2 regions of the Anaerostipes sp. PC18 genome follow, and region 1 is predicted to be linked to the other one. Evidence: predicted binding sites of a transcription regulator. Region 1 holds the regulator's gene; the other holds the start of a gene.
The links. Region 1 encodes Rex, which represses fermentation and respiration genes when NADH is low (regulators of the CRP and FNR family bind a similar motif). Its sites were predicted from a motif close to ATTGTTAANTANTTAACAAT; they were not measured.
Positions count from the first base shown of each region.

Region 2: the regulator Rex is predicted to act here: its motif matches at 4,138-4,157, upstream of P8F77_RS08895 (NAD(P)H-dependent oxidoreductase subunit E).

Region 1 covers NZ_CP121164.1:1,972,987-1,979,005, reverse strand. The annotation lists gene P8F77_RS10815 (glycosyltransferase family 2 protein) at 1-765, opposite strand, end outside; gene abc-f (ribosomal protection-like ABC-F family protein) at 833-2,743, opposite strand; gene P8F77_RS10805 (redox-sensing transcriptional repressor Rex) at 2,896-3,555, shown strand; gene acpS (holo-ACP synthase) at 3,572-3,934, shown strand; gene P8F77_RS10795 (NAD(P)H-hydrate dehydratase) at 3,931-5,412, shown strand; gene alr (alanine racemase) at 5,396-6,019, shown strand, end outside.
Region 2 covers NZ_CP121164.1:1,639,209-1,645,227, reverse strand. The annotation lists gene P8F77_RS08905 ([FeFe] hydrogenase, group A) at 50-1,735, opposite strand; gene nuoF (NADH-quinone oxidoreductase subunit NuoF) at 1,748-3,637, opposite strand; gene P8F77_RS08895 (NAD(P)H-dependent oxidoreductase subunit E) at 3,638-4,111, opposite strand; gene P8F77_RS08890 (hypothetical protein) at 4,291-4,476, opposite strand; gene P8F77_RS08885 (iron-containing alcohol dehydrogenase) at 4,464-5,015, opposite strand; gene P8F77_RS08880 (hypothetical protein) at 4,957-5,349, opposite strand; gene P8F77_RS08875 (DeoR/GlpR family DNA-binding transcription regulator) at 5,381-6,019, opposite strand, start outside.

The DNA of each region.
Region 1 (6,019 bases):
TAACGGCTTGTTCACCAGTTCAAAGCTGCTCATATAATCGATCATGGCTTTGGTGACAAAAAACTGCTGGTCGATCCGTTTGATCATATTGGCTTCGTTGACAGACTGGTCGTCCCTTCCGATGAAGTAGCGGTAAAAATTTACATCCAGATAGTAAATGGTCTTCACATATGGAAGCGGTTTGAAAACGTAAAGGTTGTCTACATAAAAAGTATGTTCCGGCAGGCACAGGCGGCACTCATGGAGAAGAGAAGTACGGTAAATGACGGAGTGCATGAGAATGTACTGGCTCAGAGGAAAACGCTTTACATCGTCCCATGTAAAAATCTGTTCAACCGGGATCGTATGGCGGTAATGAATCACGGTTTTTCTCTTTACACCCTGTTTCTCATAGACATAGTTGGACATAAACATGTCTATGATGGTTCCCTGACGGTAAAATGTCTCTAATTGATTGAAGATTTCTTCATAAGCATGTTCGCTGACCCAGTCATCACTGTCCACGACCTTAAAATAAATCCCTTTGGCATGAGCGATACCAGTGTTTACCGCACCGCCGTGGCCTTTGTTCTTTTGATGGATCGCCCGGCAGATACCGGGATATTTGTTTTCATATTCATCGGCGATCATGCCGGTATTGTCCGTGGAACCATCGTCGATGATGAGGATCTCAACTTTGTCACCTCCGGTCAACAATGTATCTATGCAGTGTCTCATATATTCCTGGGAATTATAGCATGGCACAGCAAACGATATTAATTTCATCTTGTTACCTCCTAAAAATGGTACTTAGTCTATTATAACAAATATTTGTAAAAATACCATGGCATTTTCACTCGGTTTCTTCTGACAAGGTCTCCCATTCTTCATAAAGGGTTTCCAGATGTTCCTCATTCCGGGCTTTGGCAGTGGAGAGTTCCAGCAGTTTCTTTGTATTGACTGCGTTCTCCGGCAGGCACATTTCTTCGTCAAGTTTTGTGTTTTCCGCCTCCAGTTCCTCGATTTCCTGTTCTATTTTTTTCAGGCGGTTTTCTCTTTTCCGCCGTTTTGCGTCTTTCTCCTTTTGCTTCTGCCAGATCAGCTTCGTATCGGATACAGACTCAGTTTCAGCATCCTGTACCTCTTTCGTGCCTTCCTTTTCCTTTTCTAAAAGATAGTGCTGGTAGTCACCCGGATAAGAGTGAAGACCGTCTTTCGGAGAGAGTTCAAGAATTCTTGTAGCCGTTTTGTTTATGAAATACCGGTCATGGGATACGTAAAGAACCGTGCCTGTGTATTGGGTCAGGGCGGATTCCAGGATTTCCTTGGAGTGAATGTCCAAGTGGTTGGTAGGCTCGTCAAGAATCAGGAAATTGGCATGGGATAACATAAGTTTCGCAAGAGATACCCGCCCCTTTTCCCCACCGCTTAAGGAAGAAACAAGTTTAAATACATCTTCTCCCTTAAAAAGGAAAGCGGCCAGTGTATTTCTGATTTTTGTGTTGGTCAGTTCCGGAAAGGAATCAGATATCTCCTCGAAGATTGTCTTATCCGGATGCAGGTTGTCCTGTGCCTGGTCGTAATATCCGATGGATACTTGGGAACCGAGCCTGATCAGTCCTTTGTTTTTAGGCATTTGTTTGCAGATGATTTTCAACATCGTAGTCTTTCCGGTTCCATTGGCGCCGATCAATGCCACGCGCTCGCCGCGGAATATTTCAAAATTTATATCGGAAAACAGCGTATGCGGCCCGAAACTTTTTTCCAGATGTTCCACCGTTAAGACATCGTTTCCGCTGACAACCGACGGTTCGATAGCAAAGCGCATTTTCCCGTCGATCTCCACAGGCTTTTCGATGACATCAATTTTGTTCAGCATCTTTTCACGGCTCTCGGCCCGGCGGATGGATTTTTCCCGGTTAAACTGCTTTAGTTTTTCGATGACCGCCTTCTGGTGCCGGATCTCCTGCTGCTGGTTTTCGTACTCCTTTAAGCGGATCGCCTTTACCTGATCCCTTTTCTTAATAAAAGAAGTGTAGTTGCCGTCAAAGAGCATCGCATGCCCCGCCTCGATCTCCATCACCTTGTTGACGATCTTGTCCAGGAAATACCGGTCATGGGAGACCAGGATGACAGCGCCCTCATAGTGGCTTAAATAGTTTTCCAGCCATTGGATTGACTCAACATCCAGATGATTGGTAGGCTCATCCAGGAGAAGAATCTCGGGCTTCATCAGCAGAAGTTTTCCGAGAGCTACCCTTGTCTTTTGTCCTCCGGACAGTGTCTCAATCATTTTTTGAAAGTCTTCCTCTTTAAACCCGAGTCCTTTTAAGATTCCTGCGATCTCACTTTCATAGGCAAAACCGTTTTTCTGTTCAAATAAATGAGTGGTCCTGGTGTATTCCTCCATCTTTTCTTCGAGCTCTGCGCCGCTTAAATGCTTCATCATATGCTCCAGAGAGCGGAGTTTTTTGTCCAGTTCGATCACATCTTGTTTTATGGTCAAAAGCTCTTCATAAATGGTGCGGGAAGAAGTATGGTCCTGATGCTGTGCGAGATAGCCGATATCGGCGTCCTTCTTTTTGTGGATCTCCCCTTCGTCGGGTGTCATCTGATCCATGATGATCTTGAGCAGGGTGGACTTTCCGGCGCCGTTTAAGCCGATGACGGCGAGCCGGTCCTTCTCATTGATATGAAAGGAAATTCCTTTCAGGACTTCCTGGTCGACAAATGTTTTATGTATATTCTGACAAGATAAAACCATAGTGCACTCCTTCAAAATTTCTAAGCTGTAAAAATTCTTTTTAAGCATAACATAATTTCTGAAAAAACGCACCGAAAAGTTTGACAGTTATTAGACAATCTTATATAATTTATTTAATTTGAGTAGTTAATAAAATAAGTGGGAGGGTAATAATGTCATCAATGGATAAGAATATATCACCGGCAGTTATAAAGAGATTACCTAGATATTACCGTTATTTGGGGGCTTTGAAAGCAAAAAATATTACGAGGATCTCATCCAAAGAGCTGAGCGAGAGAATGAAAGTAACTGCATCCCAGATCCGACAGGACCTGAATAACTTTGGAGGTTTCGGGCAGCAGGGATACGGTTACAATGTAGAAAACCTTTACGTGGAGATCGGCAAGATCCTGGGGCTTGACAAGAGCAATCAGATGATCATTGTCGGTGCCGGAAATCTGGGGCAGGCATTGGCCAATTATCAGGATTTCAACAATAACAGCATTGGTTTTCAGGTGATCGCACTGTTCGATGTAAATCCGAAGCTGATCGGCATCACGGTGCACGGAGTAGAAGTGCACGATATTGACGATATGGAAGAGTTTATAAAGAATCATGAGATCAAGATCGCAGCCCTCACGCTTCCGCAGGACCAGGCGCCGAAGATTGCCAAAGATCTTGTGTCCTGGGGCATCAAAGGATTTTGGAACTTTGCTCCTGTGGATCTCACGCTGCCAGACAGTGTGACCGTGGAGAATGTCCATCTGGCAGAAAGTCTCATGACGCTGACTTACAATATTCACAGCAGGGAAGACGGCGAGGGCGCGGAGTAAAGACGGGAGGAACGCCATGATTGTCGGTATAGGAACTGACCTGATAGAAATCGGGCGGGTACAGAAGATGGTGGAGAGAAAGAACCGCCTAAGCCGGATTTTTTCAGAAGAGGAACTGGCATACGCAGGTTTAAACAGTACGACTCTTGCTGGTAATTTTGCAGTTAAAGAAGCCGTTTCCAAAGTATTTGGAACCGGCTTCTTCGGATTGGAGCCCTATGAGATCGGAGTGTTCCGGGATTCAAAAGGAGCGCCTTATGTGAAACTGACAGGCAGAGCCGAAAAGCTGGCATCGGATATGCAGATTACGAAATTTCATGTGTCGGTTACGAACACAGGGGGGCTGGCACAGGCTTTTGTCATAGGAGAGTGTCTATGAAATATGTTTTGAAAAATCAGGAAATGCAGGATGTTGATAAAGAGACCATACAGCAGATCGGAATGCCGGGTCTTGTGCTGATGGAGCGGGCCAGCGAAAAAATTGCCCGAAGGCTCATGGAAACGGTCAGAAAAAGTGACAGGATACTTTCTGTGGCAGGATGCGGAAATAACGGGGGAGATGCGCTGGCTGCGGCCAGAATCCTTCTGGAGGAAGGATATTCTGTGGATTTCACAGTCGTGGGGGAGCTGTCCAAGGCATCCGGAGATTTAAAGACGCAGTATGATATCCTTACCCGTCTTGGGTATGAGCAAAAAAAAGAAATAGATTATAACGGCTATGACTGGATTTTGGAAGGAATGTTCGGCGTAGGCCTTTCCAGGGAGATAGCGGGGATATATCGGACCGTTGTGGAGAGGATCAATGAAAGCAGAGCCAGAGTCATGTCGGTCGATATTCCCTCCGGCATCAGCGGGGATACGGGGAAAGTCCTTGGATGCGCCGTCAGGGCAGACGCTACGGTGACGTTCGGCGGGCCCAAGGCAGGACATCTGCTCTATCCGGGAAGAGAATATGCGGGACGGCTGTATGTAGAAAAGATAGGTTTCTTTGATTCCGTTTTAAAGAAGCATGCAGGGGGATTCACATACGACAGGGAAGATCTAAAGAGGCTTCCGGGCCGTTTTGCGGATTCTCACAAGGGCACCTACGGAAAAGTCCTGATCATAGCAGGAAATGAGACGATGTCAGGGGCTGCTTTTTTTTCGGCAAAGAGTGCTCTGCGCATGGGCAGCGGACTGGTAAAGGTGATTTCCTGTGAAGCCAACCGTCCGATTCTGCAGTCTATGCTTCCGGAAGTACTGTTCGGAACATATGAGAATGTAAAAAAAGCCCTTGAATGGTGTGACTGTATCTTATTCGGACCTGGAATGGGAGTCTCAGAGCGGACCAAAGAATTATTGGAAGAGGTTTTACAGTGTGGAAAGAAACCTCTTTTGCTGGATGCCGACGGCCTGAATACGGTCAGCCGTTATGGAATGGAGATCGATTATCCGGCAGGGTGTGTTCTCACACCGCATCTCCTGGAAGCTGCAAGGCTTCTTGAAATATCCGCAGAGCAGGTGAAAGAAAGTTTGACGGATGCGGGGCAGAGGCTTTCGGACAGATTCCGCGGCACTGCTGTGCTGAAGGATGCGGCGACGCTCGTAGTGTCAGCCGACCGGCCCGTTTATTATAACAGCAGCGGCAACAACGGAATGGCCACAGGGGGGAGCGGAGACGTGTTAAGCGGCATGATCGCAAGTCTCCTCGGGAGAGGCATGGGATGTTTGGAAGCTGCGGTTCTGGGCGTCTATGTCCACGGGCTTGCAGGAGACCATGCTGCAGAAATTTTGGGATACGACAGCATGCTGGCATCAGACATCATCGACGCGGTCAGCAGTGTTTTAGGAGGAATCAGCAATGAATCAATATTATAGAGTATATGCAGCCATCGACCTGGATGCGATCTGCCAAAATATCAGCGAGATAAAGAAAATTGTGGGGCCGGATACAAAGATCATGCCGGTGATCAAGGCCGACGGCTACGGACACGGGGCAGTCCCGGTGGCGAAGGCATTGAATAAGATCGGCGTCGACGGTTTTGCGGTGGCGATCATTGAGGAAGGGATCGCACTGAGAAAACAGGGGATCACAAAACCGATCTTAATTCTTGGATATACTTCGGAATATCAGTATGCTTCTTTGATCCAGCACGAAATTGAACAGACGGTATTTTCTTATGAGATGGCGGAGGCGATCTCTAAATTTGCGGTTACGATGAAGAAGGAAGCCAAGATACATATCAAAGTGGATACCGGAATGAACAGGATCGGTTTTAAGCCCACGGAAGAATCTGTCGGGCAGGTACAGCGTATCCGGAAGCTTCCGAATATTAAGATCCAGGGGATTTTTACTCATTTTGCATGTGCGGACGAGGAGGAGAAGACATCAGCCAGACACCAGAAGGAACTGTTTGATCAGTTTGTCTCAAAGATTGAAGAAAAAGGGATCAAGATCCCGGTCAAGCACGTCTCCAACAGCGCA
Region 2 (6,019 bases), 330 kb from region 1:
CTGCATAAACTTTACCAGGCAGGAAAGATACGAACAATGACAGTCTCAGCTATCTTTCATTATGAAGCAGCTTGTGTTCCTTTCCTTTCAGAATACCGTCATAAACAGTTGCCACGATCGGATTCTGGCTGGAAAGCTTGATCTGGGCCAATTTATCAATCTTATAAAGCCCTTCTACTCTGGCTTTCTTTGTCCTCGGTCCGATCGGCACAGGCTGGCCGCCGCCGGTAATGCAGCCTCTCTTGCAAGCCATGACTTCCACAAAGTCGTAGTATATTTCTCCCGCCTCTATTTTATCCAGTACCTCGGAGGCACATTTGAGGCCGTTTACCACTGCGATCTTTACGTCCCTGTCTCCCAGCTTGACGGAAGCTTCCTTAATCCCGTCCACGCCCCGGACACCGGTAAAGCTGATGGCCTCCAGATCTTCTGCCCGGTCGCTGTTCATCAGGCGGCGCAGGACGGCCTCTGTCACTCCTCCGGTCACGCCGAAGATTGCTCCGGCTCCGGAGGAGATTCCAAACGGCATATCCAAAGCCTCCGGCTCTACCTGAGAAAGGTCAATCCCTGACTCCTGAATCATGCGGGATGCCTCGGTCGTTGTCAGAACATAATCTACATTTTGTTCCCCTTCATTGAAATGTTCCGGCCTCGTGATCTCTGCTTTTTTTGCGGTACACGGCATGATGGATACGACCACTGTTTTCCTTGAGTCGCCTGCCTCATCCATTCGTGCCTCTTCTTTGATCAGCGCTCCGAACATTTCCTGAGGAGAACGGCACGTTGAAATTTTTTTCCTGAACTGTGGATACCTGTTCTCACAGAACTTCACCCATGCTGGACAGCAGGAGGTGAATAACGGAAGGTTATCTCCGGATTCAAGCCGTTCTACCAGTTCCTTGGATTCTTCCATGACCGTTAAGTCTGCGCCGAAGTTTGTATCATAGACTTCATCGAATCCGATCCTTCTAAGGGCGGCCACAAGACGCCCCAGTACATTTTCTCCTTTCGGGATTCCGAACTTGTCTCCCACGGCTACGCGCACGGCAGGAGCAATCTGGACAACGACCCGTATTTTCGGATCAGACAGCGCCTCCCAAACTCTTTCAATGTCCTGCTTGATCGTAATGGCTCCGGTAGGACAGACTGCACGGCACTGTCCGCATCCCACACAGTCCGTTTGTGCCAGGTCTTTGTTAAAAGCCGTTGTCACCTGCATTTTTGATCCGCGGAATGCGAAGTCCAGGATTCCCATGCCCTGAATTTCATCGCAGGTCCTCACGCAGTCTCCGCATAGGATACATTTGTTAGGGTCCCGGATGATACATTCGGAAGACAGATCCTTCGGTAGCTGCTTTTTATTGTTCTCAAAGCGCACCTCCTTGATTCCCAGCCGTCTGGATAATTTCTGCAGGACACAGACACCGTTTTTCGTACAGGTAGTACAGTCTCTGCAGTGGGAGGCCAGCAAAAGTTCAATAATCATTTTTCTGTGATGCTTAAGCCTCGGTGTATTTGTATAGATCACCATTTTGTCTCTTGGTGTCTCAGAGCAGGATGCAAAGATCCTACCCCGGTCATCTTCCACCACACACATCCGGCATGCGCCGTATGTGGAAAGTTCGGAATGATAGCAGAATGTAGGAAGATCGATCCCGGATTTGCGGATGACAGACAAAACATTTTTTTCATCTGTGAACTCTACTCTTCTGTTATTGATTGTCATATAACTCATGTTCTTCTCCTCCTACCCTTCAATATGGATCGCACCAAACGCACAGGCACTCTCACATGCACCGCACTTAATGCATTTATTATTGTCAATTACATACGGTTCTTTGATCCGTCCGCTGATGGCGTCTGCCGGACAGTTCCTTGCACACTTGGAACATCCTTTGCAGCGTTCCGGGCTGATGATAAATCTTCTCAGGGCACTGCAGTTATGAGAAGCACACTTCTTGTCGACCACATGTTCCACATACTCATCGCGGAACAGCTTAAGGGTACTCATGACAGGGAGGGCAGCACTTTTTCCCAATCCGCAGAGTGCCGTCTCTGTGATCGTCGTGGCTAGCTCCTCCAGAAGGTCCAGATCTTCAGGCTTTCCTTTTCCCTCCACGATCCGCTCAAGAATCTCCAGCATCCGCTTGGTTCCTTCTCTGCACGGGACACATTTTCCGCAGCTTTCATTCTGGGTAAAATTCATGAAGAACCGTGCCACTTCCACCATACAGGTGCTGTCATCCATAACAACAAGGCCTCCGGACCCGATCATGGCACCCATCTTTTTCAGGGAGTCAAAGTCCAGATTCACATCCAGGTGCGGTGTGATGAGGCATCCGCCGGACGGTCCTCCGATCTGTACCGCCTTGAATTCTCCGTCTCCCTTGATTCCTCCTCCGATATCATAGATCACTTCCCGGAGCGTCGTTCCCATAGGCACCTCGATCAGGCCTGTGTGATTGACACTGCCTGTCAGGGCAAACGCCTTGGTTCCGGGGCTTTTCTCAGGGCCGATCCCTTTAAACCACTGGGCGCCTTCTGTGATGATCATCGGAACATTAGCGAACGTCTCTACATTGTTCAGCACCGTCGGTTTTCCAAACAGGCCCTGTTCTACGGTTCTCGGCGGTTTTACCCGGGGCATCCCCCGGCTGCCCTCGATGGATGCCGTCAGTGCGCTTCCCTCTCCGCACACGAAAGCGCCTGCTCCTTTATTGATATGTAAATGGAAAGAAAAATCAGTTCCCAGAATATGTTCTCCCAGAAGTCCGCATTCTTCCGCCTGTTCTATTGCCCGTTTCAGACGGCTGATTGCCAGGGGGTATTCCGCCCGCACATAAATATATCCTTCCCGGGCGCCTACCGCATAGGCGGCGATCATGATTCCTTCGATCATCTTGTGGGGATCTCCCTCCATGATGCTTCGGTCCATAAATGCACCCGGGTCCCCCTCGTCTCCGTTACATACGACATAGCGGATTTTCTCTTTCTGTCCGGCTACCTGGGACCACTTATACCCTGTTGGGAAACCTCCGCCTCCCCGGCCTCTCAGATTCGACTCTGATATTTCGCTGACCACCTCTTCCGGCTTCATGTCAAACAGTGCTTTTTCCAGAGCCTCGTATCCGCCGATGGATAAATACTCCTCTATATGTTCTGCGTCAATATGCCCGCAGTTTTTTAATACGTTTCTCGTCTGTTTTTTATAAAAGGGAATCTCTTCCTGCCTCTGATATTCAATTCCATCCCTCTTGAATAACAGATGCCTGATCGGTTCTCCCTTTTCAATCGTCCTGTGAAAAATCTCCTCACAGTCTTCAAGCTTCACCTTTGTATATAGGATTCCCTGAGGCTCGATCCTCATCAGAGGCCCCATCTCGCAGAAGCCATGGCATCCGCTTTTTTTCACTCCGATCTCACCGTCTCCGTGTGCAATCTCCGGTCCGAAATGGACTTCTACGTCAGGATGTTCCCCCACTAACTCACACATCCTGTCATAGATGGCGCCTGACCCGCCGGAAAGACAGCCTGTACCTGCACAGATCAGGACCCGGCATTTGCTTTTGTTCATCTGCTCCCTGGAAGTTTGACGGATCTGTTCAAGAACTTCTCTGTTTTCAATTTTTTTCATCATTTAAGCTCCTCTCAGTTCACGGATCAGTTCAGCAGCAGCATCCGGGGTCATCGCCGGATAGACTTTGTCATTGACGGTGAGGACTGGTGCAAGCCCGCAGGCACCAAGACAGGAAACGGTCTCCAGCGTGAACATCATATCATCAGTGGTCGCTTTCTCCTCTGAGAGCCCCAACTCACTGTAAAGACGTTCCAAAATGGAGACTGATTTGCGGACATGACAGGCTGTCCCGTTGCAGACTTTAATGATATATTTTCCTTTTGGTTCAAAAGAAAAGTTTTCATAAAAGGTCGCAACACTGTACGCCTTGGCTTCGTCAATGGACAGCTTTGATGCCACATAACTTAAAAGCTCCGGCGGAAGATAGCGATATTCTGCCTGAATATCCTGGATGATCGGGATCAAAGCAGCCTGCGTAAGCCCGTGAGATGCTATGATCTCATCTGTTTTGTCATAGTAGGCCTGGTTTAACATGAAATACCTCCTTCACATTGTGCATTTTGGTTAAAATTTTATCAATCACCGTTAATTATATGTCAATTTTGACTGATTATCAATAAAATAAGTATAAAACTTTTCACCAAACCGCAGAAAGTCCCACAGTGATAAAAGACAGCAGTCTTTTTCACTGTGGGACTTTCTTTCATTATTTTTTACATCGCCAGTTTAAATATTTCTACAATATCTTCTGTACTTAAGCGGCGCACCCAGCCGATGCTTCCGTCCTCATGGACAACGCGTACACGTTTCGCCATGCGCTCCATCACTTCTTCATCTAAATCCTCAACTCCGGGAACATCCCTTAATTTTGTCGGAACACCGAGGCTTAAGAAGAACATTTGTCCATGTTGTCTTTATACACATATTTCATCCATGCAGGAGTGATCACCGCAAGTCCTGCTCCGTGAGTTACGCTCTGATATTCGCCGGATAATTCATGCTCGATGAAATGGGATGCCCAGTCTCCGGTTCTTCCCATACCGGTCAGACCATTGTGCGAAAGAGTCGATGCCACCATGATGCTGGCTCTTGCCTCATAGTTCTCAGGATCTTTCATGAGAATCCGTCCGCAGTCCATACATGTGTGGAAAATAGCCTCACATAAATAGTCCGTCAGTATGTCATTTTCCTTTTCAGGAGTAAAATATCTCTCAAATGAGTGAGACATGATGTCAATGATGCCGCATGCCGTCTGAAATGGAGGCAGGGTCATCATAAGTTCCGGATTTTCAATGGCAAATCTGGCACGGTTGATGTCATTGTCACAGAACCGTTTTAAATTTTCGTCTGCTTTTGTGATAACACAACTGTTAGACGCCTCACTTCCTGTTGCGGCAATAGTAAGAATGACACCTAAAGGAGTACTCTTCGTTGGCACATCGTGAGGTACCCCGGATTCTTGTCAAAGCACGCTCTATATGAACATAAAGGCTTTCTTTTAATTCTTTGTCCCGGATCAGCTGAAGTCCCATGCGGTCTTCCACATATTCAATGAATGTATGGATTTTGGAATCCAGAATACTGTTTTTAACTGTATAGACTCTCGATGCATCCCCTTCTCTCCTCAGCCATTGATAGAGAGTGGCTTCATCTGCATGATTCAGAAGAATATTGATCATCAGCGCATTCTTTGCGATTTCACCAACCGTCACATAACCCTTGCTGTTCAGAATCACTTCTATTATTTCTTTAATCCGATTCGACATCTGCATAGTTCTTACCTCAAAAACATTTTAACACATACTATTCAAAGATCACATCTATATCATGATCAAAACAAAAAGTATCAAATTCTTCCGGCAGGGGACGGTCGGTGATCAATACGTCGATCTCCGCCAGATCAAATACTTTTATATAATATTTACAATTTATTTTTGTATGGTCTGCTAATAAAATGGTTTTTTTTGCCTGCTGATGATATACCCTGGTGATCTCCGCATCCTCTAAATATAAGTTTGTCAGCCCCTGTGAAACATCCAGGCCGCCCATCGACATAAAGCAGATGTCTGCATAGCGGGATCTCACATAATTACAGGCATCTGCACCGTAGACTGCATCATTGAAAATATCATATCTTCCGCATACAACCTCTACATTTATGTTTGATGATTTTGCCAATTCCTTTGCTGTGGCAAAGCCATGTGTCATGACATTCAGCTTTTTATCCCGCTTGATATATTGAGCCAGATAAAAACAGGAACTGCTGGCATCCATAAAAACAGAGTCCCCGTTTTGTACAAACTGTGACGCAAGCCTCGCGATATATTTTTTCTCCTGTATATTTTCATCGTGGCGGAATGCCTGTGGGTATTGTGTCTGCTGCCTGCTTACATAAGAGGCGCCGCCCCGGTTTCGCTTCAGCAGCCCCTTCTTATCCAGCAA